2 linked regions of the Nordella sp. HKS 07 genome follow. The protein of the gene in region 1 interacts with the protein of each later gene in a pairwise test. Links are inferred from orthologs where the notes say so. Each region holds a gene or a part of one and is shown on either strand. Other genes may lie near its edges. The genes, in order: G5V57_RS10485 and def.

What was found.
Region 2: the proteins of G5V57_RS10485 (region 1) and def interact in binary tests that used the Escherichia coli proteins (3 or more experiments, as listed by UniProt). The link is inferred for Nordella sp. HKS 07 from one-to-one orthologs.

What each region holds. Positions count from the first base shown.
Region 1 is NZ_CP049258.1:2,237,553-2,240,702, forward strand. The notes cover bases 130-2,961. They hold G5V57_RS10485 (aspartate-semialdehyde dehydrogenase), read right to left. Parts: upstream 2,149-2,961; coding sequence 1,111-2,148; downstream 130-1,110. Other genes in these bases: G5V57_RS10475 (threonine/serine dehydratase), read left to right, coding at 130-518; G5V57_RS10480 (hypothetical protein), read right to left, coding at 511-711; G5V57_RS10490 (TerC family protein), read left to right, coding at 2,582-2,961. Outside these bases: more of G5V57_RS10475, read left to right, coding at 1-129; more of G5V57_RS10490, read left to right, coding at 2,962-3,150.
Region 2 is NZ_CP049258.1:4,545,324-4,548,465, reverse strand. Bases 139-2,962 are described here. They hold def (peptide deformylase), read left to right. Parts: upstream 139-1,201; coding sequence 1,202-1,723; downstream 1,724-2,962. Other genes in these bases: G5V57_RS21370 (copper chaperone PCu(A)C), read right to left, coding at 2,750-2,962; fmt (methionyl-tRNA formyltransferase), read left to right, coding at 1,743-2,654; G5V57_RS21385 (hypothetical protein), read left to right, coding at 800-1,093; G5V57_RS21395 (DNA polymerase III subunit gamma/tau), read right to left, coding at 139-509. Also shown: more of G5V57_RS21395, read right to left, coding at 1-138; more of G5V57_RS21370, read right to left, coding at 2,963-3,142. UniProt on the Escherichia coli protein: Removes the formyl group from the N-terminal Met of newly synthesized proteins. Requires at least a dipeptide for an efficient rate of reaction. N-terminal L-methionine is a prerequisite for activity but the enzyme has broad specificity at other positions.

The sequences.
Region 1 (3,150 bases):
ATGCCTATGATGCGGAGCCGACCTTGTTGGGTCAGGGCACGCTCGGCAGAGAGATTCAGGAGCAACTGCCCGAGATCGATACGCTACTGGTGGCGGTGGGCGGCGGCGGTCTGATCGGCGGCATTGCCGGCTGGTATCGGGGCGATGTCAGGATCGTCGGCGTCGAGCCCGAGACCTGCAACGCGCTTCACGCGTCCTTGGCCAAGGGCGAGCGCGTGACGGTGACGCCGTCGGGGATCGCCGCCGATTCGCTTGGCGCGTCCTTCGCCGGCGAATTGATGTTCCCGCTGGCGCAAAAATACATCGAGCGCATGGCGCTCGTGATGGATGAGGAAATCAGGATGGCGCAGCGTTGGCTGTGGGACCATGCGCGGATCGTTACCGAACCGGGTGGAGCCACAGCCTTCGCTGCGCTTCTGTCTGGTGCATATCGGCCGCACAAGGATGAACGCGTCTGCGTCGTCCTGTGCGGATCCAATACCGATCCCCTGACCTTCTCCAAGGTCATGATTACATGACCTTGAAGCGGTAGCTGAGATCGAGGCTGGCGCGCTTCAGCTCCAATTCGATGCGGAATCTTTCGATCTCGCGCGGATCGTGCGGGACGCGCCGTTCCCTCTTATGGCCGGCGAGGAGCCGGGCCGCCGGAGCGGCGATGAGACTGCGTGCCGGGCGTCTGAACCACGGCAGCGATTTCTGATAAGCGGACATGACTTTTCCTTTCACGAAACACGGATTTCCGTGCGCGTTTGAGAAATGAATGTAGAAAGGAAAGAATCGTGATGCGTGACGGTCCCGCGCATGCGCGTCACGCGCATGAGACGAGAGTCACGTCCCGGTCAAATGGTCTTCAGGCTTTGGGATTTCGAGAACACAAGCGGAAAGGCCAGACCGGGACCGAGCCCGGGGGCCCGGAGATCACGGTAAACGACGCTCCTTACGTGCTGTCATCATGACGGTCTCCATGTGTTGTGTTCAGGGACGGGCTAGATAGCATGAGTCGAGCGCCTCCGACAGGGGGATTCTTGCGCACTCGCTCTTTATACTGACAGAACGTGACAATCCTGCCACAGGGAATGGGGTGACCCATGCGGGCCACCCCATATCTTGTCAGGCGGCGTTCTTCAGAAGGCCGCGATTGATCAGGGCTTCGGCGATCTGCACCGTGTTGAGCGCGGCGCCCTTGCGCAGATTGTCCGAGACCACCCACAGGCTGAGGCCATTCTCGATCGTACCGTCCTCGCGGAGGCGCGACACGAAAGTGGCAAAATCGCCGACACACTCGACCGGCGTGACGTAACCGCCGTCTTCGCGCTTGTCGACGACCAGAACGCCCGGCGCCTCGCGCAGCGTCTCGCGCGCTTCCTCTGCCGTGATCGGGCGCTCGAACTCGATATTGACCGCTTCCGAATGACCGACGAAGACCGGCACCCGCACGCAAGTTGCGGTGAGCTTGATCTTCGGATCGAGGATCTTCTTCGTCTCGGCCGTCATCTTCCATTCTTCCTTGGTGAAGCCGTCTTCCATGAAGACGTCGATATGGGGGATGACGTTAAAGGCGATCTGCTTGGTGAATTTCTTGGGTTCCGGCGCATCGGTGACGAACACGCCCTTGGTCTGGTTCCACAATTCGTCCATGGCGTCCTTGCCGGCACCCGACACGGACTGATAGGTCGAGACCACCACGCGCTTGATCTTGGCGAGATCATGCAGGGGCTTCAGCACCACCACCAGCTGCGCCGTCGAGCAGTTCGGATTGGCGATGATGTTCCGCCTCGTCTTGCGTCTCATATATTCCTCGAGCGCATGGGCGTTCACTTCCGGCACGATGAGCGGCACTTCCGCGTCGTAGCGCCAGCAGGAGGAATTATCGATGACCATCGGGCCCAGGGCGCCGATCCTGGGCGACCATTCCTTGGAGACGGCCGAGCCCGCCGACATCAGCACGAAGTCGATGCCGCGGAAATCGAAGGTCTCGAGGTCCTGGCATTTCAGGACGCGGTCGCCGAAGGAGACCTCGGTGCCGAGCGAACGGCGCGACGCCAGTGCGAAGACCTCGTCCACCGGGAACTGGCGTTCCTCCAGGATATTGAGCATTTCACGGCCGACATTTCCGGTCGCGCCGACCACTGCAACTTTGTAACCCATTGAATTTTATCCTTTATCCCTCGCCCTCTCCCGTGAACCTTGGCGGTTCTGCCTGGGGCGCGCTGCTTCCGGCCATCTCCCCCGCGGGAGACGAGACCGGGGGAGAAGGCTCAAACGGTTTTCGTCGTTTTCGTCGTTTTGAGCATCCCCAGGCCACGGCAAAGCGCATCCGCGGAAAGCGGGCGGCAGGCGATGCTGTCGATAAAATAAGACATCGGGGACCGTGGTTCGAGGTTTCGGGGCGGGTTCTAACAAATCGGGACTTTAAGTCAATCCGCCTTGAAGCCGGGCGCCGGGCTTCCTATCTCGCCTGAACGGAGTCGGAAACGGTTGATCCGGCTCAATCTATTGTACGCGCAGGGACGGATGGGTAAAAACCTTACCCACGGTCATGCGCGATTTTGTGTTGTTTTAAAGGGCAAAAGGGGACCCAATGTTTGAATGGCTCTTCACGGTCGAAGGCTGGATGAGCCTTTTGACGCTAACCATCCTCGAGATCGTGCTCGGCATTGACAATCTGGTGTTTCTGTCCATCGCCTCCCAGAGGCTGCCGCCGCATCAGCGGCCGATCGCGCAGAAGATCGGCCTCATGGGCGCGCTGGGTCTGCGCATCGCCATGCTGGCGCTGCTCGTCTGGATCACCAAGCTCACCTATCCGGTCTTCTCGGCCGCCGGTTTCGACTTCTCCTGGCGCGACATCATCCTGATCCTGGGCGGCCTGTTCCTGCTCTACAAGGGCACCGCCGAGATCCATGAGGAGATGGAAGGCGGCGGGGAGGGCCCGAAGCAGGGCTATGCGGCAAGCTTCTTCGGCGTCATCGCCCTCATCATGGTGATCGACTTCGTCTTCGCGCTCGATTCCATCATCACCGCGGTCGGCATGACCACCTTCCTCCCCGTGATGATCGCGGCGAATGTCATCGCTATCGCCGTCATGCTCATGTCGGCGAACAGCGTCAGCCAGTTCATTGCCCGCCATCCGACGGTGAAGATGCTGGCCCT
Region 2 (3,142 bases), 2.3 Mb from region 1 along the record:
CGGATCTCGGTCGTGGCGAAGATGAACTTCACATGCGGCGGCGGTTCCTCCAGCGTCTTCAGCAACGCGTTGAAGGCGTTCTTCGACAGCATGTGGACTTCGTCGATGATATAGACCTTGTAACGCGCCTGGATCGGGGCATAGCGCACGCCCTCGATGATCTCGCGCACGTCGTCAACACCGGTATTGGAGGCGGCGTCCATCTCGATCACGTCGATATGGCGCGATTCGAGAATCGCCTCGCAATCGGGCGTCACCTCCGGCATGTCGACCGAAGGGCCGCCGGGATAGTTGAGGGCACGGGCGATGAGGCGCGCCGTGGTCGTCTTGCCGACGCCGCGCACGCCGGTCAGCATATAGGCCTGGGCGATACGGCCGGTGGCGAAGGCGTTGGAGAGAGTGCGCACGACCGCCTCCTGGCCGATCAGATCGGCGAAGGTCCGCGGTCGGTATTTACGGGCGAGAACGCGATAACCGTGGGCGCTCGCGCCGCTTGCTTCTTCGGTCACTGGCGAGCCTGCCGGTCTGTTCCAAGGGCGTATATGTCTCAAGCGCTACAGAAAGCGCCTGAGGCGGGAGGCTGGACGGGCAACCCGTACCAAACTCGTTAGGGCTGCTTCCTTCCGGACCTGACCCGGTTGGCGAGCGACACGTCCGCCGCCAACCTCCCGCCGCCTATATCGGGCCTGATCGAGCAAAAGGCAAGTCTGTCAGAATCTCCGTTGACTCCAGGTCATATGCCCCTGCTATCCTGGTGTCAGTGCGGCCGCGTAAAGAGCCAATCAACAGGAGAAAAGCCATGAAGCTCTCCCTTCTCGGAATTTTTGCCGCCGGAGCGGCAGCCATCCTGCTGCAGACCGGTGTAATAGCCCAGTCCTCCAAGGCGGTGGCGGCTGAAGGCTGCATCGTCACCGATGTGACGTTGCATGTGAAGCGCTGCCCGGCCGGCGTCACCTTTGCCAGCGGGGCGGCGGCGGCCAAGCCGACCGTCACACCGACGGCGGCCGAGCCCGAGGTCACGCCGACGGCGAGTGCGCCCGCCGGCTGCATCAAGACCGATGTCATGCTGCATGTGAAGCGCTGCCCGGCCTAAAGGTAGACCAGCTATATTTGAGAGCCCTTCCCGGCCCGCCGGGAAGGGTCTCGACGGGTCTGGAACCGGCGCATTGACCCCTCCGCGGCCATCGCCTATCTGAACGGCATGGCCAAGCGCGACCTTATCATTCTGCCCGATCCCCTGCTCCGGACCGTCTCGAAGCCGGTAAAGACCGTCGATACGGCGACGCGTAAGCTCATGGATGACATGCTGGAGACCATGTATGAGGCGCCCGGCATCGGCCTTGCGGCAGTCCAGATCGGCGTGCCCCAGCGCGTGGTGGTGATCGACGTCTCGAAGGAAGGCGAGGAGAGGCAGCCGCTGTTCCTGGTCAATCCCGAGATCAGCTGGTCGAGCGACGAAGAGTCGGACTATGAGGAAGGCTGCCTGTCCATCCCGGAGTTCTACGACATGGTGACGCGGCCCAAGGAGGTCACGGTGCGCTATCTCGACCGCCAGGGCGAGGCCAGGGAAATGCAGTGCGGCGGCGTGCTCGCCACCTGCGTGCAGCATGAGGTCGATCATCTGAACGGCGTTCTGTTCATAGACTACATCTCCAAGCTGAAGCGCGACCGGGTGGTAAGGAAGTTCGCCAAGGCGCAGAAGCTTGCGCGCAGCGGAGCCTGACCCTTTGCGGCTCGTCTTCATGGGCACGCCGGATTTCGCGGTGCCCACGCTCGCCGCCCTCCTCGAAGCCGGCCACGAAATCGTCGCGGTCTATTCGCAGCCGCCCCGCCCGGCCGGCCGCGGCATGACGGACCGCCTGACGCCGGTGCATCATTTCGCCCTCACACACGACCTCGAGGTTCATACCCCCTCAAGCCTGAAAAGCGAGGACGAGCAGAAGCGATTCCGCGCCCACGAGCCCGATGCGGCGATCGTCGTCGCCTACGGTCTGCTGCTGCCCAAGCCCATCCTGGAGGCGCCGCGCCTCGGTTGCTTCAACGTCCATGCCTCGCTCCTGCCGCGCTGGCGCGGCGCGGCACCCATCCAGCGCGCCATCATGGCGGGCGACGCGGAGACGGGCGTCACCATCATGCGCATGGCTGAAGGGCTCGACACCGGGCCCATGTGTCTCGCCGGCCGCGGCCCCATCACAGTCAGCGCGACTGCCGGCAGTCTGCATGACAGCCTCATGCATATGGGAGCCAGCCTGATGGTAAAGACGCTCGAAGAGCTCGAAGCCGGCAGGCTCGACTGCCGGCCGCAGCCTGACGAAGGCGTCACATACGCGAAGAAGATCGACAAGGCGGAAAGCGAGATCGATTTCTCAAAACCGGCCAGCCAGGTGCGCAACCACATCCACGGCCTGTCGCCCTTTCCCGGCGCCTGGTTCCTGCTCGATCAGGAAGGTCGGACCTTCCGCATCAAAGTGCATCTGTGCGAAGTAGTGGACGGTAACGGTCTACCCGGCGAGGTGATCGACGACAAGCTCACCATCGCCTGTGGCGAAGGCGCGATACGTCTTGTGAGTCTTCAGCGCGAAGGCAAGAGCGCCATGGGAATCCAGGAATTCCTGCGTGGCCTTTCGGTGCCCAAGGGCGCGATGGTCGGGTAGACCGGGCGTTCCAACGGCTGCAGCGCTCGATCGCTTAAGTTTGCGCGTCGGGCTATCCGAAAATCGCCTCGCACTTTTCGGTCCGATGCTCTTGGTTATTCCGGTCCGTCGGCGGCCACACCACCCACGGGAACGTCTACAAGGATCGTGCCGGCTTTCTCGAAGGTGAGCGTCAGGGTGAGGCGCTCTCCCTTCTTCAGCGGGGCTTTCAGGCCCGTTAGCATCACATGCGTCTTCCTGGGGCCGAGCGCGACGGTTTCCTTGGGCGCGATGGTGATCGCTTCCAGATGGCGCATGCTCACCACACCATTCTCTTCCACATTCTCATGCAGCATCGCCATCTGCGCAGCGTCGGTCTGAACCGCGGTGAGCTTGTCCGCGACATCGCCGTCATTGCGGATGGTGAAGTAGACCGCTCCGGCCTTGGCGGCCGGCGTAGCGGACGCCCGCGCAAAGGCGCCCGTTACCATCATGCCGTTCGCCTGCGC